Regions from separate parts of the Streptomyces sp. NBC_01283 genome, predicted to be linked through region 2. Evidence: predicted binding sites of a transcription regulator. Region 2 holds the regulator's gene; each other region holds the start of a gene.
What was found. Region 2 encodes HrcA, which represses chaperone genes, less so after heat shock. Its sites were predicted from a motif close to TTNGCACTCNGNNNNNCNGAGTGCNAA; they were not measured.
Positions count from the first base shown of each region.

Region 1: a site for HrcA is predicted at 3,128-3,154, ahead of groL (chaperonin GroEL). Genes of this name have one in related genera too.
Region 3: a site for HrcA is predicted at 3,093-3,119, ahead of groES (co-chaperone GroES). Genes of this name have one in related genera too.

Region 1 covers NZ_CP108430.1:5,080,548-5,087,169, reverse strand. The annotation lists gene OG302_RS23335 (esterase/lipase family protein) at 21-1,274, shown strand; gene groL (chaperonin GroEL) at 1,374-2,999, opposite strand; gene OG302_RS23325 (cold-shock protein) at 3,301-3,504, opposite strand; gene OG302_RS23320 (MoaD/ThiS family protein) at 3,929-4,204, opposite strand; gene thrC (threonine synthase) at 4,306-5,613, opposite strand; SAM riboswitch class I at 5,631-5,765, opposite strand; gene OG302_RS23310 (glucosyl-3-phosphoglycerate synthase) at 5,933-6,622, shown strand, end outside.
Region 2 covers NZ_CP108430.1:6,119,620-6,126,241, reverse strand. The annotation lists gene OG302_RS27680 (16S rRNA (uracil(1498)-N(3))-methyltransferase) at 1-392, opposite strand, end outside; gene OG302_RS27675 (nitronate monooxygenase) at 389-1,486, opposite strand; gene dnaJ (molecular chaperone DnaJ) at 1,657-2,793, opposite strand; gene hrcA (heat-inducible transcriptional repressor HrcA) at 2,794-3,810, opposite strand; gene OG302_RS27660 (MBL fold metallo-hydrolase) at 4,013-4,756, shown strand; gene OG302_RS27655 (DUF3097 domain-containing protein) at 4,792-5,613, shown strand; gene hemW (radical SAM family heme chaperone HemW) at 5,749-6,622, opposite strand, start outside.
Region 3 covers NZ_CP108430.1:3,959,242-3,965,863, reverse strand. The annotation lists gene OG302_RS17880 (RNA polymerase sigma factor) at 1-417, shown strand, start outside; gene OG302_RS17875 (methyltransferase domain-containing protein) at 476-1,714, opposite strand; gene OG302_RS17870 (polysaccharide deacetylase family protein) at 1,860-2,732, shown strand; partial or broken gene OG302_RS17865 (polysaccharide deacetylase) at 2,768-2,881, shown strand; gene groES (co-chaperone GroES) at 3,263-3,571, shown strand; gene groL (chaperonin GroEL) at 3,693-5,318, shown strand; gene OG302_RS17850 (SDR family NAD(P)-dependent oxidoreductase) at 5,438-6,211, opposite strand; gene OG302_RS17845 (MOSC domain-containing protein) at 6,362-6,622, opposite strand, start outside.

The sequences.
Region 1 (6,622 bases), 1.0 Mb from region 2:
ACAACCGGAGGGGACCCTTCATGACCGAGTTCAACGAGCCGAACGAGCCCGACGAACAGCAGATCGCGGAGGCTCTCGGGGCCGCGGCCAACATCACGCTGGCGCCCGGCCCGAGGGAGGCCAGGGAAGCCCCCGCCGCCGCGCCCGAGCCGGACCAGGAGTGGACGCTGCCGGAGGGCAGGGCCTGGGTGTATCTCGCGGACCCCGGGCGCGGGCTCACCAAGCCGGTGATCCTGGGCGACGGCTTCAACAGCGGGCCGAGCGACCTGGACTTCTCGTGGGAGATCCTTGAGCGGGGCCCGTACCCGTTCCTCACCGAGCTGCGGCAGCGCGGTTACGACGTCATCCTGCTCGGCTTCGACGAGCGCAGCGCCTCGATCCTGGACAACGCCAGGGCCGCACGGTCGGCGATCCAGGAGGCGATCGCGCGGCGCGTCGGCAACCACCCGCTGACCGTCGGCGGCTTCAGCATGGGCGGCCTGGTCACGCGGTACGCGCTCGCCAAGATGGAGCACGACAACGTCGACCACCAGACCGAGCTGTACTTCTCCTTCGACAGCCCGCACCGCGGCGCCTGGATCCCGATCGCGCTGCAGTCGTTCGCGCACTACATCCGGCGGCTCAACGCGGCCTTCTCGAACCAGATGAACAGCCCGGCGGCGCGCCAGCTCCTGTGGCAGCACATCTCCGAGTGGGACGACTCCCCCGAGACCGACAAGGAGCGCATCGAGTTCCTCGCCGAGCTGGAGCGGGTCGGCGGCTGGCCCAGGCGCCCGAAGAAGATCGGCGTCGCCAACGGCGTGCGCACCGGCGTGGCCAACGGCATCGACCCCGGCGTACGGGCGTTCCGCGGCAAGGGCCTCGGCATCACCGGCACCCACCTCTACACGCAGCCCGCGGGCGAGGAGAAGCTCGTCGCCCAGCTCCGCGTGGTGACCCTGCGCAAGCCGCAGATCCGCACCTCGGGCATGCCCGAGATCGACGGTGCGCCCGGCGGCACCCTGGAGGGCTTCGGCATCCTCGCCGACGAGCTGAACAAGATCCCCGCGATCATCGGCCTCGGCTCGGAGGCGGAGACCCGCGAGCACTGCTTCGTCCCCTCGGTGAGCGCGGTCGCCCTGCGCGACATCGACACCCACGAGAAGCTGCACGACCCGTTCCCGGAGGACTCCGGGGACAGCGAGCTCGACGAGTACCTCTGCGCCTCCCACAACGAGGGCCACACCCTGGTCACGGAAGAACTCTGCACCTGGATCCTGGACCGCCTGCCCTAGACCGCACCGGGAAACGCCCGAGGGCGGCACCCCTTCGTGAGAAGGAGTGCCGCCCTCGGTTCGCGTGGAGCGATGAACCGCTGATCAGCCAGAGGCGGATCAGAAGTCCATGTCACCGCCCGGCATGCCGCCGCCGGCCGGGGCAGCGCCCGCCTTCTCCGGCTTGTCGGCGATGACGGCCTCGGTGGTGAGGAACAGCGCGGCGATGGACGCGGCGTTCTGCAGGGCAGAGCGCGTGACCTTCGCCGGGTCGAGGATGCCCTCGGCGATCATGTCGACGTACTCACCGGTCGCGGCGTTCAGGCCGTGGCCGATGGGCAGGTTGCGGACCTTCTCGACGATGACGCCACCCTCAAGGCCGGCGTTGACCGCGATCTGCTTCAGCGGGGCCTCGAGGGCCAGCTTCACAGCGGCGGCACCGGTGGCCTCGTCACCTTCGAGCTCAAGCTTCTCGAAGACAGCGGCTGCCTGGATGAGGGCCACGCCACCACCGGCGACGATGCCCTCTTCGACGGCGGCCTTCGCGTTGCGAACGGCGTCCTCGATGCGGTGCTTGCGCTCCTTGAGCTCCACCTCGGTCGCGGCACCGGCCTTGATGACCGCAACACCGCCGGCGAGCTTCGCCAGGCGCTCCTGCAGCTTCTCGCGGTCGTAGTCGCTGTCCGAGTTCTCGATCTCGGCGCGGATCTGGTTGACGCGACCCTGGACCTGGTCGCTCTCACCGGAGCCGTCGACGATCGTGGTCTCGTCCTTGGTGATGACGACCTTGCGGGCGCGGCCGAGCAGGTCGAGACCGGCGTTCTCCAGCTTGAGGCCGACCTCCTCGGAGATGACGGTGCCACCGGTGAGGATGGCGATGTCGCCGAGCATGGCCTTGCGGCGGTCACCGAAGCCCGGGGCCTTGACGGCGACGGACTTGAAGGTGCCACGGATCTTGTTGACGACCAGGGTCGACAGGGCCTCGCCCTCGACGTCCTCGGCGATGATCAGCAGCGGCTTGCCGGACTGCATGACCTTCTCGAGGAGCGGAAGGAGGTCCTTCACGTTCGAGATCTTCGAGTTCACGATCAGGATGTACGGGTCGTCGAGCGACGCCTCCATACGCTCCATGTCCGTGGCGAAGTACGCCGAGATGTAGCCCTTGTCGAAGCGCATGCCCTCGGTGAGCTCAAGCTCAAGACCGAAGGTCTGCGACTCCTCGACGGTGATGACGCCTTCCTTGCCGACCTTGTCCATCGCCTCGGCGATGAGCTCGCCGATCTGGGTGTCGGCGGCGGAGATGGAGGCCGTAGAAGCGATCTGCTCCTTGGTCTCCACGTCCTTGGCCTGCTCAAGGAGTGCGCCCGAGACGGCCTCGACGGCCTTCTCGATGCCACGCTTGAGGGCCATGGGGTTGGCACCGGCGGCTACGTTGCGAAGGCCCTCGCGGACCAGCGCCTGCGCCAGGACGGTCGCGGTCGTCGTGCCGTCACCGGCGACGTCGTCCGTCTTCTTCGCGACCTCCTTGACCAGCTCGGCGCCGATCTTCTCGTACGGGTCCTCGAGCTCGATCTCCTTGGCGATGGAAACACCATCGTTGGTGATCGTGGGGGCACCCCACTTCTTCTCGAGGACGACGTTGCGACCCTTGGGGCCCAGGGTCACCTTGACGGCGTCGGCGAGCTGGTTCATGCCGCGCTCGAGGCCGCGCCGTGCCTCCTCGTCGAACGCGATGATCTTGGCCATGTGAAGTGGTCCTCCCGGACAGGGGTGGCATGCTTCCGGATCGCGCCAGCGCCCGCGACGGACGGCCTGCAAGCCTTGTGGTTCCTTGCCCCACCCGGCCTGCGGGCCTCACCGACCCGATCCAAGTTCTGTCACTCTCACTCGGAGAGTGCTAAGCCCAATGATTAGCACTCGACCCCTACGAGTGCAAGCGCCTCTCGCGGATCCCAGACGTACGAGGGGCGCACGCACGGGGGGCCCGTACCCCTGTCGGGTACGGGCCCCTCATGACTCTCTAAGTCACTGGCCGATCGCGCCGAGATCAGACGGCGAGCTTGACCATGTCCGCCTGCGGACCCTTCTGGCCCTGCGAGATCTCGAACTCCACTCGCTGACCTTCTTCAAGGGTGCGGTAGCCGTCCATCTGAATCGCGCTGTAGTGGACGAAAACATCCGCACCACCGTCGACCGCGATGAAGCCGTACCCCTTCTCCGCGTTGAACCACTTGACGGTGCCCTGAGCCATGCCTAACTCCCCTATTACTGGCCCTTGCACGGACCCGCACTTCGCGGACCCGGGTCAGACCTCACCCCCCCAATGGGTTGTGGAGGCGTGCGCCGGAACGCGTCGACCGCGGCTGAATGTATCTGTCCAACTGCCCTCTGCAACAGGTCAATCGGACGAGAATTCTGGGCACGCCTGATCGGTAATATGCGAATAATTCGCCGGAGTTCAGGGCAAGTCGGGCCAGGCAAATGCCACGAGAGGGGCAAATGGGCGGGGCACTTTGGCTACTTCTTGTCGCCCTCGGGGCGACTTCGTATATGCGCTCGGCACAAACAGGGAAGCTCGCTTCCCAACTGTACCGCGCTCAACCACATGGAATTGCCCCCTCCGCTTCTCTCGCGGAGGGGGCAATGGAGATTACGCAGGGTATTTCTTTAAAGGATCAACCACCGGCGACGGCGGGAATGATGGAGACCCCGGCGCCGTCCGGCGTCGCCGTCTCCAGGCCCTGCTCGAAGCGGACGTCGTCGTCGTTCACGTAGACGTTCACGAAGCGCCGCAGCTTGCCCTGGTCGTCCAGGACACGGGCCGCGATACCGGCGTGGTTCTTCTCCAGATCGGCGATGACCTCGGAGAGATTCGCACCCTCCGCGGCGACCTCGGACTGACCGCCGGTGTAGGTGCGAAGGATGGTGGGGATGCGAACCTTGACACTCATGATTTCACCTCGGGTGTGTGGGGCCCCTTCAGGGGCGCGGGGAACTGCGCGAGGACGGACCACGACCGCCCGTCGAGGACGGCGGTCAGGCCCTACGGCGGCTAGTCGGCGAGCCCGGCGGCGCGGAACGCGTCCAGGCTGGGCCGAATCGTGGCAGTCGCCTGAGACGTCTCGGCAACAGCGTCAAGAGTCTTGAGCCCGTCACCGGTGTTCAACACAACCGTGGTCAAGGTCGGGTCGATGAGGCCCGCGTCGATCAGCTTCTTGGTGACACCGACCGTCACCCCGCCCGCGGTCTCCGCGAAGATGCCCTCGGTCCGAGCGAGCAGCTTGATCGCGTCGACGACCTGCTCGTCGTTCACGTCCTCCACCGCACCGCCCGTGCGACGCGCGATGTCCAGGACGTACGGCCCGTCGGCGGGGTTGCCGATGGCCAGCGACTTGGCGATGGTGTCCGGCTTCTGGGGGCGCACGACGTCGTGACCGGCCTTGAAGGCGGTCGACACCGGCGAACAGCCCTCGGCCTGAGCACCGAAGATCTTGTACGGCTTGTCCTCGACGAGCCCCAGCTCGATGAGCTCCTTGAGACCCTTGTCGATCTTCGTGAGCTGCGAGCCGGAGGCGATCGGGATGACCAGCTGGTCGGGCAGCCGCCAGCCGAGCTGCTCGCAGATCTCGTACGCGAGGGTCTTGGAGCCCTCGCCGTAGTACGGCCGGAGGTTCACGTTCACGAAGCCCCAGCCCTCGCCCAGCGGGTCGCCGATGAGCTCGGAGCAGAAGCGGTTCACGTCGTCGTAGTTGCCCTCGATGCCGACGAGCTCGCCGCCGTATACCGCGGCCATGACGACCTTGCCCTGCTCCAGGTCGTGCGGGATGAACACACAGGAGCGGAAGCCGGCGCGGGCGGCGGCGGCGCCGACGGCGCCCGCGAGGTTGCCGGTGGAGGAGCAGGAGAGGGTGGTGAAGCCGAAGGCGCGCGCCGCCTCGATGGCCTGCGCGACGACGCGGTCCTTGAAGGAGTGCGTCGGGTTGCCGGAGTCGTCCTTGACGAACAACTTGCCCTGCTCGACGCCGAGTTCACGCGCGAGGTTGTCGGCCTTGACCAGCTTGGTCCAGCCGGGGTTGATGTTCGGCTTCTCGGCGACGTTCGCCGGGACGGGCAGCAGGGGCGCGTAGCGCCAGATGTTGTCGGGGCCGGACTCGATCTGCTTCCGGAGTGCCTCGGGGTCACCGGTCGGCAGGTCGTACGCGACTTCGAGCGGGCCGAAACAGGCCTCGCAGGCGAAGATCGGGCCCAGCGCGTAGAGCTCGCCGCACTCGCGGCAAGAGAGGCCGGACGCGGGGCCGAGGTCCACGGAACCCGTGGTGGAGGGGGTGGTGTCGTTCGTTGCGACAGTCTGCGCAGCCATGGAGGCGAGGCCCTTTCTCCTCATCTTCCTCGCGACGCATTTCGCCGCGAGACGGAATTGGCACCTTCCCCACCGAGACCTCGCGTGCGCGGTCGGCGGGATGGTTGCCGGGGCTTCAACGGGCCGTATCCCTCTGCCCCTCTGGATGAGCGGTATGGCGCCGGGCTTCAGGGGCCCGGGGCATTTGTTACGCGATGACCCCCGACATGCGATGGTCATCCGCGTTGTTCAAGACTGTAACCGACGGCCTGGACCCTTGAGATAGTCGTCCGAACCGCGAGATGGATCACATGCAGGCCACACACAGGAGGAGCCACCCGTGCTGGAAGAGGCCGAGCGCTGGCTGACCAGGCGTTCCTGGTCCGTTGCCGACCGTCCGCTCAGCGCGCTGCTCGACGCCAAGCGGGCGTCGGGAGCCTCGGTGAGCGTCGTCCTGCCCGCGCTCGACGAGGAGGGGACGGTCGGTGAGATCGTCGCCGAGATCCGCCGCGAGCTGGTCGAGCGGACTCCCCTCGTCGACGAGCTCGTGGTGATCGACTCCGGCTCGCGGGACCGCACGGCCGAGGTCGCGCGGCAGGCGGGTGCGCGGGTCGTGCACCGGGACGAGATCCTGCCGCGCATCCCGGCGGTGCCCGGCAAGGGTGAGGTCCTGTGGCGCTCGCTCCTGGTGACCGGCGGTGACATCGTCGCGTTCGTCGACGCGGACCTGCGGGAGTTCTCGGCGGACTTCGTCACCGGCATCGTGGGCCCGCTCCTGACCGAGCCCGACGTGCACTTCGTGAAGGCGATGTACGACCGCCCCCTGGGCGAGAAGGCAGGTCAGGGCGGCCGGGTCACGGAGCTGATGGCGCGCCCGCTGCTCAACATGCACTGGCCGCAGCTCGCGGGGTTCGTCCAGCCGCTGGGCGGCGAGTACGCGGCGCGCAGGTCCCTCCTGGAGCGGCTGCCGTTCCCCGTCGGTTACGGAGTGGAGCTGGGCCTGCTCGTCGACGCGCTGCACACGGTGGGC
Region 2 (6,622 bases):
AGCCCGCGCTCGCCCTTCCACTGGGTGATGCAGCGCGACGCGGACCAGGGCACGATCGCGTCGACGCCGGTCTCCGTCATGGTCTCGACGGCGAGTTCACCGCGGTCGCCCTTGGGCAGCGCCTGTACGACGGTGATCCGGGGCTCCTGCGGCGCCTCCTCCTGTACGGAGTCCATCCGCAGGATCAGCCGGTCCTTGCCCTCGGTGTCCAGGACCACGCAGTCGGCCCAGCGTCCGGCCCCGTCGGTCAGGACGACGTCCTCACCGGCGTGCAGCCGCTTCACGGAGACGGCGTGTCGCCCTTCGGGACCGTCGAGCACGAAGCGTCCGCCGTCCGCGGCAGTGTTCTCGAAGGTCCCGAAGGTCTCGACGACGAAGACGGGCGCGGTCACGCCTGGCTCCCGGGCTGGGTCCCCTGCTGCCCTCCGGCTGCCAACGCGTCCTTCGCCTCGGCCAGTTCGGCCGCGAGGACCTCCACGAGCTGCCCGGCGGGCAGCTCCCGCGCCATGCGGTGGCCCTGGCCCGCCCACAGCGCCATGCCCTGCGCGTCACCGGCCTTGGCGGCGGCCTTGCGCAGGCCGCTGGTGAGGTGGTGGATCTGGGGGTAGGCGGCGGGGGCGTACGGCCCGTGCTCGCGCATGAAGCGGTTGACCAGGCCCCGCGCGGGGCGTCCCGAGAAGGCCCGGGTCAGTTCGGTGCGGGTGAACAGCGGATTGGTCATGGCCTGCTTGTGCAGGGCGTTGGCGCCCGACTCGGGGCAGACCAGGAAGGCCGTGCCGAGCTGCGCGGCGTCCGCGCCGGCCGCGAGCACCGCGGCGATCTGCGAGCCGCGCATCAGGCCACCGGCCGCGACGACCGGGATCTGCACGGTGTCGCGCACCTGCGCGATGAGCGAGAGGAGGCCGAGCCCGGCGCCGTCCGTCTCGGGGTTGTCGCGGTGCGTGCCCTGGTGGCCGCCCGCCTCGATGCCCTGCACGCACACGGCGTCGGCGCCCGACCACTGGGCGGTCTGCGCCTCTTCGGGCGAGGTGACGGTGGCGACGGTGATCGTGCCGACCCGCGCGAAGGCGTCGAAGACGTCACGGGTGGGGCAGCCGAAGGTGAACGACACCAGCGGCACCGGGTCCTCGACGAGGATCGCGAGCTTGGCGTCGTAGCCGTCGTCGCGGCCGCTGTCCGGGTCGCCGAGCTGCGTCTCGTACCAGGCGGCCTCACCGGCGAGCTGGTTGCGGTAGACGTCGACGGCGGCGGCATCGGCGTACTCGGGCTGCGGCATGAAGAGGTTCACGCCGAACGGCCGGCTCGTGAGCCCCCGCAGCTGTTTGATCTCCTGGTACATCCCGTCGGCCGTTTTGTACCCGGCGGCGAGGAATCCGAGCCCCCCGGCCTCGCAGACGGCCGCGGCGAGCTGAGGGCACGAAGCGCCGCCCGCCATGGGGGCCTGCACGATCGGAAGGCGGCAGAGATCGGTCAGTGCGGAGGACATGAACGCATCGTGCCATGACCTGGCCGGGGGGCCGAATCGCGCCTCACGGCGGGCCCGCGGGCGCCTGCCGCGGGCTACAGACTTTCCCGCCCACCCACCCGATACCCCGCAGAAATCGACAATGCTCCGGTGCCGGAGGGCAAACCCTCCGGCACCGGAGCACCGGAATCTCAGCGACCGTTGAACGCGTCCTTCAGGCGCGAGAACAGACCCTGCTGCCCCGGCTGGAACTGCCCGGTGGGCCGCTCCTCGCCCCGCAGCACCGCCAGCTCCCGAAGGACCCGCTCCTGCTCCGCGTCCAGCTTGCTCGGCGTGAGGACCTCGACGTGCACGATGAGGTCACCGCGACCGCCGCCCCGCAGGTGCGTGATGCCCCTGCCGTGCAGCGGCACCGACTGTCCTGACTGCGTGCCCGGCCGGATGTCGACCTCCTCCAGGCCGTCCAGCGTCTCCAGGGGCACCTTGGTGCCCAGAGCCGCGGCCGTCATGGGGATGGTGACCGTGCAGTGCAAGTCGTCCCCGCGCCGCTGGAACACGGCGTGCGGCAGCTCGTGGATCTCCACGTACAGGTCGCCTGCGGGGCCGCCACCGGGGCCGACCTCGCCCTCGCCCGCGAGCTGGATCCGCGTGCCGTTGTCGACACCGGCGGGGATCTTCACGGTGAGCGTCCGCCGCGACCGGATGCGGCCGTCGCCGGCGCACTCGGGGCAGGGGGTGGGCACGACCGTGCCGAAGCCCTGACACTGCGGGCACGGCCGCGACGTCATGACCTGGCCGAGGAACGACCGCGTGACCTGCGACACCTCACCGCGACCGCGGCACATGTCACACGTTTGAGCGGACGTACCCGGCGCGGCACCTTCACCGCTGCAGGTCGTACATACGACCGCCGTGTCGACCTGTATGTCCTTGGTGGTCCCGAAGGCCGCCTCGTCCAGGTCGATCTCGAGCCGGATCATGGCGTCCTGGCCACGGCGCGTGCGCGACCGGGGGCCACGCTGCGACGCCGTCCCGAAGAACGCGTCCATGATGTCCGAGAAGTTGCCGAAGCCACCGGCCCCGAAACCGCCCGCACCGCCGCCGCCCGCCTGGGACAGCGGGTCGCCGCCGAGGTCGTAGACCTGCTTCTTCTGCGGGTCCGACAACACCTCGTACGCGGCGTTGATCTCCTTGAAGCGCTCCTGAGTCTTCGGATCCGGATTCACGTCCGGGTGAAGCTCTCGCGCAAGCCTCCGGAAGGCCTTCTTGATTTCGTCCTGGGAAGCGTCGCGGCGCACGCCTAGTACGGCGTAGTAGTCCGTGGCCACTTACGACTCCGCCAGGATCTGTCCGACGTAACGTGCCACTGCGCGTACTGCTCCCATCGTTCCCGGATAGTCCATGCGGGTCGGGCCGACCACGCCGAGTTTGGCTACTGCCTCGCTGCCCGAACCGTAGCCGACGGAGACCACGGACGTAGAGCTGAGTCCCTCATGGGCGTTCTCGTGACCGATCCGTACGGTCATGCCCGAATCCGTGGCCTCGCCAAGCAACTTGAGCAGGACGACCTGCTCCTCAAGAGCCTCCAGGACGGGCCTGATGGTGAGGGGAAAGTCATGTCCGAAGCGGGTGAGATTGGCCGTTCCGCCGATCATCAGCCGCTCCTCGGTCTCCTCGACCAAGGTTTCGAGGAGTGTGGAGAGCACCGTCGCCACGGTGCCACGGTCCTCCGCGTCGAAGGACTCCGTCATGTCCTGCACGAGCTGCGGCACGTCCGCGAAGCGGCGGCCCGCGACCCTGCTGTTGAGCCGCGCCCGCAGATCCGCGAGCGAGGTCTCCCCGAACGGGGCAGGACAGTCGATCATGCGCTGCTCGACCCGGCCCGTGTCCGTGATCAGGACGAGCATCAGACGGGCCGGAGCCAGTGAGAGCAGCTCCACGTGCCGCACCGTCGACCGCGTGAGCGACGGGTACTGCACGACCGCGACCTGCCGGGTCAGCTGCGCGAGCAGCCGCACCGTGCGCGCCACGACGTCGTCGAGGTCGACGGCGCCGTCGAGGAAGTTCTGGATGGCCCTGCGCTCCGGCGCCGCCATCGGCTTGACGCCCGCGAGCCGGTCGACGAAGAGGCGGTACCCCTTGTCGGTCGGGATGCGCCCGGCACTCGTGTGAGGCTGGGCGATGAACCCTTCCTCCTCCAGCGCCGCCATGTCGTTGCGGACCGTGGCGGGGGACACACCGAGACTGTGCCGCTCGGTGAGCGCCTTGGAGCCGACGGGCTCCTCGGTGCCGACGTAGTCATGGACGATGGCGCGCAGCACCTCGAGCCTGCGTTCACTGAGCATCCGCGCAACACCTCCACCTTTTCGCCCTGCAACCTGTCTGCCCCGTGGTCTGCCTGGCACTCCCCGCGGGTGAGTGCCAGCCTTGCACCGCGCCCAGTGTACGGCCGCGAGGTACGGGCCCGGCAAGGGCCGGACCCCCTGTCTCGGTCCGGCGGGTGAGCGCACTGCTGCCGAGCCGCCCGCGCGGCGCTAGCGTCGCCTTATGAACGTGACGCCGGCTTGGGACGAGGCAGGGTGGGAGCGGCTCGCGCCGCATGTGGGACGGCGGCGCCTCCCGGTCTGGGACTGTACGGCCGGGCTTGTCGTCGGCGGTGAATCGGCGCTGATGATCGAGGCGGGGGCGACCCTGCGCGAGGGGGCGGAGCTGCGCACCCAGGCGCGCGGCATCCTCGGCGGGGGCCGCCGGGTCACCCATCTCGCCCTGACGCACCCGCACTTCGACCATGTGCTCGGCGCCGCGGCGTTCGCGGGCGTGGAGGTGTACGGCGCGGTGGGCCTCGACACGCTGCTCGCTAAGGGCCGCGACGAGCTGCGCGATTCCGCCGTGCGGCACGGGGTCGCGCCGGACGCGGCGGCGGAGGCCGCCGACCTGCTCGTCCACCCGCACCACACGGTGTGCGGGGAGTGGACGCTCGACCTGGGCGGCGGGGTGCAGGTGCTGCTCGCGAACGTCGGCCCGGGACACACGGGCCACGACCTGGCGGTCCTGGTCCCCGGCACGGCGGACTCCCCGGAGATCGTCTTCTGCGGCGATCTGGTCGAGGAGTCGGGTGAACCGCAGGCCGGTGACGACGCGGTCCCGAAGCGGTGGCCTGCGGCGCTCGACCGGCTGCTCGACCTGGGCGGGGAGGACGCGCTGTACGTGCCGGGGCACGGTGCGGTGGTCGATGCGGCATTTGTCCGTGCGCAACGGGCCACACTGGCGGCCCGCTTCGGCGTGTCGTAGCGAGCCTCCCCCTACTTCTTCCTATCGTCGGGAAAATGCGCCAGTACTCTGCGGACCTGACCCCGCCCTGGAAGAAGCCGAAGCCCGTGCCGGAGGTCGCCGCGGAGGCGGACCTCGTGGTGGAGGAGCTGAGCACCGGCTTCTGCGGGGCGGTGATCCGCTGCGAGAAGACGGCGGAGGGTCCGACGGTGACCCTGGAGGACCGCTTCGGCAAGCACCGCGTCTTCCCGATGACTCCGGGTGCCTTCGCCCTGGAGGGCCGTACGGTGACGCTGGTCCGCCCTTCCGCTTCCTCCTCTTCACCGGTACGTCCTTCGCGCACCGCTTCCGGCTCGGTGGCCGTGCCGGGTGCGCGGGCCCGGGTCGCCCGCGCGGGGCGGATCTACGTGGAGGGCCGCCACGACGCGGAGCTCGTCGAGCGGGTGTGGGGCGACGACCTGCGGATCGAGGGCGTCGTCGTCGAGTACCTGGAGGGCATCGACGACCTCCCGGCGATCGTCGAGGAGTTCTCCCCCGGCCCCGACGCGCGACTCGGCGTCCTGGTGGACCACCTGGTGCCCGGCTCGAAGGAGTCGAGGATCGCGGCGCGGGTGAGTTCTTCGTCGGCGCTGGTGGTGGGGCACCCCTACATCGACGTGTGGGAGGCGGTGAAGCCGTCCTCGGTGGGGATCGCGGCGTGGCCGCGCGTCCCCCGCGGCCAGGACTGGAAGACGGGCGTCTGCGAGGCCCTTGGCTGGCCCCTGAACACGGGCGCCGCATGGCAGCGGATCCTGGGCTCGGTGCGCAGCTACCGGGATCTTGAACCGGCGCTTCTGGGCCGCGTGGAGGAACTGATCGACTTCGTCACCGCGGACTAGCGCCGGGAATTCAGCCCGTCCGGCGTTTGAGGACGAACTCGGCGGAGCCGGTGATGACGGTGCCCCCGAGCCGGCGAAGCCGGAATTTCGGGAAGGAGCGGGATTGGGGAAAGCCCCGCAGGGACCGCCCGAACCTCAGTCCACCAGGTCCCGCACCACCGCATCCGCCAGCAACCGCCCCCGCAGGGTCAGCACGGCACGCCCCTCCTCGTAGGGCCCCGCCTCAAGAAGCCCATCGGCGAGCGCCCGGCGGGAAGCCGCGAGGCCCGCGGGGTGGAGCAGGGACAACGGGCACCCCTCAAGGAGCCGCAGCTCCAGCAGGATCCGTTCCACCCGCCGGTCCTCCGCGGCGAGGATCTCCCGCCCGGCCCCGGGCGACCGACCGGCCGCGAGGGCGCCCGCGTAGGCACCCGGATGCTTGACGTTCCACCACCGCACGCCCCCCACGTGGCTGTGGGCGCCCGGCCCGGCCCCCCACCAGTCGGCCCCGCGCCAGTACAACTCGTTGTGCAGGCACCGCCCGGCATCGGACGTGGCCCAGTTCGACACCTCGTACCAGGAGAACCCCGCGCCCCCGAGCACCTCGTCGGCGATCAGATACCGGTCGGCGTGCACGTCGTCGTCCGTCATCGGCACCTCGCCGCGCCGGATCCTGTGCGCGAGCTGCGTGCCCTCCTCGACGATCAGGGCGTAGGCGCTGACGTGGTCGGGCCCGGCGCCGATCGCCGCGTCGAGCGTGGCCCGCCAGTCGTCGTCCGTCTCGCCCGGCGTGCCGTAGATGAGGTCGAGGTTGACGTGGTCGAAGCCCGCCGCCCGCGCCTCGGCCACGCATGCCTCGGGCCGACCGGGGGTGTGCGTACGGTCCAGCACCTTCAGTACGTGCTGCTTCGCGCTCTGCATCCCGAAGGAGACCCGGTTGAAGCCACCGGCCCGCAGTTCGCTCAGATAGGCCGGATCGACGGACTCCGGGTTCGCCTCGGTGGTGATCTCCGCGTCGTCCGCGAGACCG
Region 3 (6,622 bases), 2.2 Mb from region 2:
CGCGCGCACTCGGCGGCTCCGGGCGCGGCAGGGCCCTACGCTCTCCAGGCCGCGATCGCCGCCTGCCACGCGAACGCCTTGTCGTACGAGGACACGGACTGGCCCCGGATCGTCGCCCTGTACGAACTGCTTGCCGCCCGCACCCCGTCACCGGTGATCGAACTGAACCGCGCGGTGGCGGTGTCGATGGCCTCGGGCCCGGCGGAGGCCCTGCACCTGGTGGACGCCCTCGCCGACGAATCCGCCCTGAAGGACTACCACTTGCTGCCGAGCGTGCGGGGCGACCTGCTGCTGCGCCTCGGCCGGGCGGCGGAGGCGCGGGCGGAGTTCGAGCGGGCGGCGGGGCTCACGCGGAACGAGCGGGAGCGGGAGTTGCTGCTGGGGCGGGCGGACGGAATCAGCCCGTCCGGCGTTTGAGGACGGACTCGGCGGAGCCGGTGATCGACGGTGCCCGGGGCTTCGGCGCGGCCGGTTCTCAGCGCCCCGCCGCCACCGGCTGCCCGATCAGCATCGCCGGCGCGCCCGCCACCCGCGTCAGGAACACCGTCGCCGCGTTCTTGCCCTGCGGCTTCACCTTGCGGCGCAGTTCCTCCGGCTCCACCGCCGACCCCCGCTTCTTCACCGTCAGGATCCCGACCTCCCGCTCCCGCAGCACCGCCTTCAACTTCTTCACCCCGAAGGGGAGTTGATCGGTGATCTCGTACGCCACCGCGTACGGCGTCTCGTGCAGAGCGTCGGAGGTGACGTACGCGATGGTCTCGTCGATCAGCCCGCCCTCGACCCGCGCCGCCACCTCCGCCACCAGATGCGCACGGATGACCGCGCCGTCCGGCTCGTACAGATAGCGCCCCACAGGACGCACCTCCGGATCCGGCAGCATCGCGTCGAGCGAGGACCACAGGGAGGCGCCCGAGGGCAGCAGCGTCGCGCGGTGCGAGGACGGGGCATCCGTGCCGAACCACAGCACGGCCTCCTTCACGTCACCCCCGTCCGAGATCCACTCCGCCGCGGCATCGGCGGGAACCGCCTCGTGCGGAATGCCGGGAGCGATCTTCAGCGCCGCGTGCGGGGCCTCGCGGGCGGTTTCGACGGCCCAGGAGAGGGGCGGTGAGTAGGCCTCGGGGTCGAAGATGCGGCCCCGCCCGCCACGCCTCGCCGGGTCCACGAAGACCGCGTCGTACGCGGATGTGTCGACCTCGGTGACATCGGCCTCGCGTACCTCGATGAGGTCACCGAGTCCGAGGGCGTGCGCGTTCGCGCGGGCCACCGCGCAGGTCAGGGGGTCACGGTCGACGGCGAGGACGGCGATCCCGGCCCGGGCGAGCGCGATCGCGTCGCCGCCGATGCCGCAGCAGAGGTCGGCGACACCGCGTACGCCGAGCGCCCGGAAGCTCTCGGCGCGGTGCACGGCCACACTCGTACGGGTTGCCTGTTCGACGCCGTTCGGCGTGAAGAACATCCGCCCCGCGTCATCGGCGCCGAACTTCGCCACCGCCCGCCGCCGCAGCCGCGCCTGTGCGAGCACCGCCGTGACCAGCTCCGCCGGGTGGTCGCGGCGCAGGCGGGTGGCGACGGCCAGCTCCCGGGCCGGATCGGCCTCCCGCACCTCGTCGAGGTCGAGCAGGGACCGGCCTTCGGGGGTGAGCAGCGCGGAGAACGAGGTCAGGGGGGTCGGGGCAGTCGGATCACGGTCGAGGTCGTTCACCCGGTCCATTGTGGGCCAGTCGGTGGATGGTGCGGGCCCGGCGGCGGTGTCGGCCCCGCGGCGGGCCCGTGAGCTGCAAAGATCCGGCGCCATGCAACTAGTAAGACAAAACGATAAATTCGGTCCAAGACGGAAGGGTCGGGTGAGGGGGCGGATGCGGGCCGGGGTGGCCGCGCTCGTCGTGGCCGCGATCGCCTCCGGCTGCGCCTCGGGCTCCGACGGCGGGGCGAACCCCGCCCCCGGCCAGCAGCGCCTGGACGCGCCGCCCGCCCGCGCCCTCGACTCCTACGCCCAGAAGCTCCGCGTCGCCCAGGTGGCCCGCGCCGCCGCCGCGAAGCGCTGGGGCCTGGCGAAGCCCCCGCTGGCCGCGCCGGCCGCACCGGCCAAGAAGCCGAGGATCACCACCCGCAAGGGGTTCGAGGTCAAGGGGCAGGCGGCGCTGCCGCCGGTCTTCACGACCGTCCCGACCAAGAAGAAGGTCGTCTTCCTGACCATCGACGACGGCGCCGAGAAGGACCCGGCGCTGCTCAAGATGATGAGCGAGCTGCAGATCCCGTACACCGCGTTCCTCAGTGACTACCTGGTCAAGGAGGACTACGGCTACTTCAAGAAGATGCAGGCCCGGGGCGTCTCGCTGAACAACCACACCCTCAACCACCGCTACCTGCCGGGGCTTTCGTACGCGGGCCAGCGCCGCGAGATCTGCGGCATGCAGAACGTCATCCAGAAGCGCTACGGCAAGCGGCCCGAGCTCTTCCGCCCGCCCTACGGCAACTACAACGAGGACACGCTGCGGGCCGCCAAGTCCTGCGGGGTCAAGGCCGTGCCGCTGTGGGCGTCCGAGGCCTTCGCGGACCACATGGAGTGGCGCGAGTGGGACCGGGACCTGCACCCCGGCGACATCATCCTCACGCACTTCCGGGGGCGCGAGGACTGGAAGGGGACGATGCCCGACATGGTCCGCAAGGTCATGAAGACGGTCACCGACAAGGGGTACGCGGTGGCCAGGCTGGAGGACTACCTGTGACCGGGCGGGCGCGGGCGCGGCGGTCCCTTGTCGGCATGCTCGCGGCAGGCGTGCTCGCGCCCGCACTGCTCACGGGGTGCGCGCAGTCGGTGGACCCGATCGAGAGGCTGGGGAGGAAGGCGGCCGAGAAGGTCCCGACGCGCAAGCCGGCACCGTCGCCCAGCTGCGCCCACCTCGCCGGGCCACGGAAAACGGATCGGTACGAGGCGACGGAGACGGAACCCGCGAGCGAGGGGAAGCGTTGCCCCGTAGGGCGCGAGGGCTCCTCCGTGGCCCCACCTGAGGGGCGCGAGGGCTCCGTCGCGTCCCCATCCGAGGGCTCTTCCACATCCCCCTCCGGATAAGACCCGCGTCAGCGAATTAGCAGTCCGCTTGACCGAGTGCTAATCGTCGTCCTAGTGTCAACCCTGGCACTCACCACTGGAGAGTGCCAACAGCGACGGGCAGGTCCGGCACCCGCGACGACGGATCCACCTGGTCGCCACCCCAGACTGTTAACCCCGTAGATCTCCGAAGGGGGAGACCGGATCGTGACGACCGCCAGCTCCAAGGTTGCCATCAAGCCGCTCGAGGACCGCATTGTGGTCCAGCCGCTCGACGCCGAGCAGACCACGGCCTCTGGCCTGGTCATTCCGGACACCGCGAAGGAGAAGCCCCAGGAGGGTGCTGTCCTCGCCGTGGGTCCGGGCCGCTTCGAGAACGGTGAGCGCCTGCCGCTCGACGTGAAGGTCGGCGATGTCGTGCTGTACAGCAAGTACGGCGGCACCGAGGTGAAGTACAACGGCGACGAGTACCTCGTCCTCTCGGCTCGCGACGTGCTCGCGATCGTCGAGAAGTAATTCACCTGCTTCACCAGTATTGCTTTTGAGTTGCGCCCCTGGTCACCCCGCTGCTGATTGCCGGGCGGCGAGGGGCGCAGTTCGTTTGAACCCGATTTTTCGAGAGGGCTGAACCGCTCCCATGGCGAAGATCCTGAAGTTCGACGAGGACGCCCGTCGCGCCCTCGAGCGCGGCGTCAACAAGCTTGCCGACACGGTCAAGGTGACGATCGGCCCCCGCGGCCGCAACGTCGTCATCGACAAGAAGTTCGGCGCTCCCACCATCACCAACGACGGCGTCACCATCGCCCGCGAGGTCGAGGTCGAGGACCCGTACGAGAACCTCGGCGCGCAGCTCGTCAAGGAGGTGGCGACCAAGACCAACGACATCGCGGGTGACGGCACCACCACCGCGACGGTCCTCGCCCAGGCCCTGGTCAAGGAAGGCCTGCGCAACGTAGCCGCCGGCGCCTCCCCGGCCGCCCTGAAGAAGGGCATCGACGCCGCCGTCAAGGCCGTGTCTGAGGAGCTCCTCTCCACCGCGCGCCCGATCGACGACAAGGCCGACATCGCGGCCGTCGCCGGTCTGTCGGCCCAGGACCCGCAGGTCGGCGAGCTCATCGCCGAGGCGATGGACAAGGTCGGCAAGGACGGTGTCATCACCGTCGAGGAGTCCAACACCTTCGGTCTGGAGCTCGACTTCACCGAGGGCATGGCCTTCGACAAGGGCTACCTGTCCCCGTACATGGTGTCCGACCAGGAGCGTATGGAGGCCGTCCTCGACGACCCGTACATCCTGATCCACCAGGGCAAGATCTCCTCGATCCAGGACCTGCTCCCGCTGCTCGAGAAGGTCATCCAGACCAACGCCTCGAAGCCGCTCCTGATCATCGCCGAGGACGTCGAGGGCGAGGCCCTGTCGACCCTGGTCGTGAACAAGATCCGCGGCACCTTCAACGCCGTCGCGGTGAAGGCCCCCGGCTTCGGCGACCGTCGCAAGGCCATGCTCGGTGACCTCGCCACCCTCACCGGCGGCACCGTCATCGCCGAAGAGGTCGGCCTCAAGCTCGACCAGGTCGGCCTGGACGTGCTCGGCACCGCCCGCCGCGTGACCATCACCAAGGACGACACCACCGTCGTCGACGGCGGCGGCGACGCCTCCGAGGTGCAGGGCCGCGTCAACCAGATCAAGGCCGAGATCGAGGCCACGGACTCCGACTGGGACCGCGAGAAGCTCCAGGAGCGCCTCGCGAAGCTGGCCGGCGGCGTGTGCGTCATCAAGGTCGGCGCCGCCACCGAGGTGGAGCTCAAGGAGAAGAAGCACCGTCTGGAGGACGCCATCTCCGCGACCCGCGCCGCGGTCGAGGAGGGCATCGTCTCCGGTGGTGGCTCCGCTCTGGTGCACGCCGTCAAGGTCCTCGAGGGCAACCTCGGCAAGGAGGGCGACGAGGCCACCGGTGTCGCCGTCGTCCGCCGCGCCGCCGTCGAGCCGCTGCGCTGGATCGCCGAGAACGCCGGCCTCGAGGGCTACGTCATCACCTCGAAGGTCGCCGAGCTCGACAAGGGCTTCGGCTTCAACGCCGCGACCGGCGAGTACGGCGACCTGGTGAAGGCCGGCGTCATCGACCCGGTCAAGGTCACCCGCTCCGCCCTGGAGAACGCCGCGTCCATCGCGTCGCTGCTCCTCACGACCGAGACCCTGGTCGTCGAGAAGCCGGCCGAGGACGAGGCCGACGCCGGGGGCCACGGCCACGGTCACTCGCACTGACCCGCTGCCGCTGAGCTGAACCGAGGCCCGGCGCCCCCATCTGGGGGCGCCGGGCCTCGGCGCGTTCTCGGATGCTCGCCCGCCGGGTCCGGTTCCCGCGCCCCTTGAGGGGTGTCTCTCTACTGCGGGCCGTACTTCCTGCCCGTACGTGACGTCACCCCGCCGAGCAGCGCCCTCGGCGTCACCTTCACCACTCCCATCAGCGCCTTGTAGCGCGGGTCCGGGATGGACAGGGACTTGCCGCGCGCCAGGTCGTCCAGCGCTGCCGCGACCAGCTTGTCCGCGTCGAGCCACATCCACTTGGGGATGTTCGACGTCCCCATCCCGGCGCGCTCGTGGAACTCGGTCCGTACGAATCCGGGACACAGAGCCATCAGCCGCACCCCGGAGCCGGCCAGATCCTTGGCCGCGCCCTGCGTGAACTGCACGACCCACGCCTTCGACGCGCCGTACGTCCCGCGTGGCACGAACGCCGCCACCGACGCGACGTTGACGACGCCACCGCGTCCCCGCTCCCGCATCGACGCCGTCGCCGCCGACGTCAGCCGGAGCACCGCCTCGCAGTGCACCTTGAGCATCGTCAGCTCGTCCTCGATGGGCACCTCCAGATACTGGCCCTTGTTGCCGAAACCGGCGTTGTTCACCAGCAGGTCCACCGCGTTCCTGCGGTCCGAGAGCCGCTTCTCGACGGCGGCGATCCCCTCGTCGGTCGCGAGATCCGCGGTCAGCACCTCCGCCTCGATGCCGTGCCGGTCGTGCAGTTCGGTCGCCTGCTCCCGCAGCCGCTCGGTGTTCCGTGCCACCAGGATCAGGTTGTGGCCGTCACCGGCGAGCCGCCTGGCGAAGGCCGCGCCGATACCGGCGGTCGATCCCGTAATCAGAGCCGTAGTCATGGCCCAAGGCTAGTGAGATCCAGTGACCGCTGTGTTCCCCGGATGGCCTCCCGGCCTGCTGTCCTTCCGCCACGACTCTCCGGCCCACATCGCCGACCGCGCTGCGCCGACCGCCCGTCCCGCCGCCAAGTCGCCTCTCCCGACCGCCCGTTACGACACCCGCGAGCCGTACTTCTCCGCGTACTTCCGCGCCGCGTCGATCGACTCGGGGTGCAGCGCGGCACCGGCGGCGAGCAGGCTCGGCAGCAGGTGCCGCTCCGTCGTCACGGCCCGGAACTGGAGGGCGACGGTGACGTCGTGCGCCGGCCGGTGCGCGATCTCGATCGCGTCCCCGCCACGGATCTCGCCCGGTTCGATCACCCGCAGATAGGCGCCCGGAACGCCCTGTCGCGTGTAGCGCTTGACCCACTT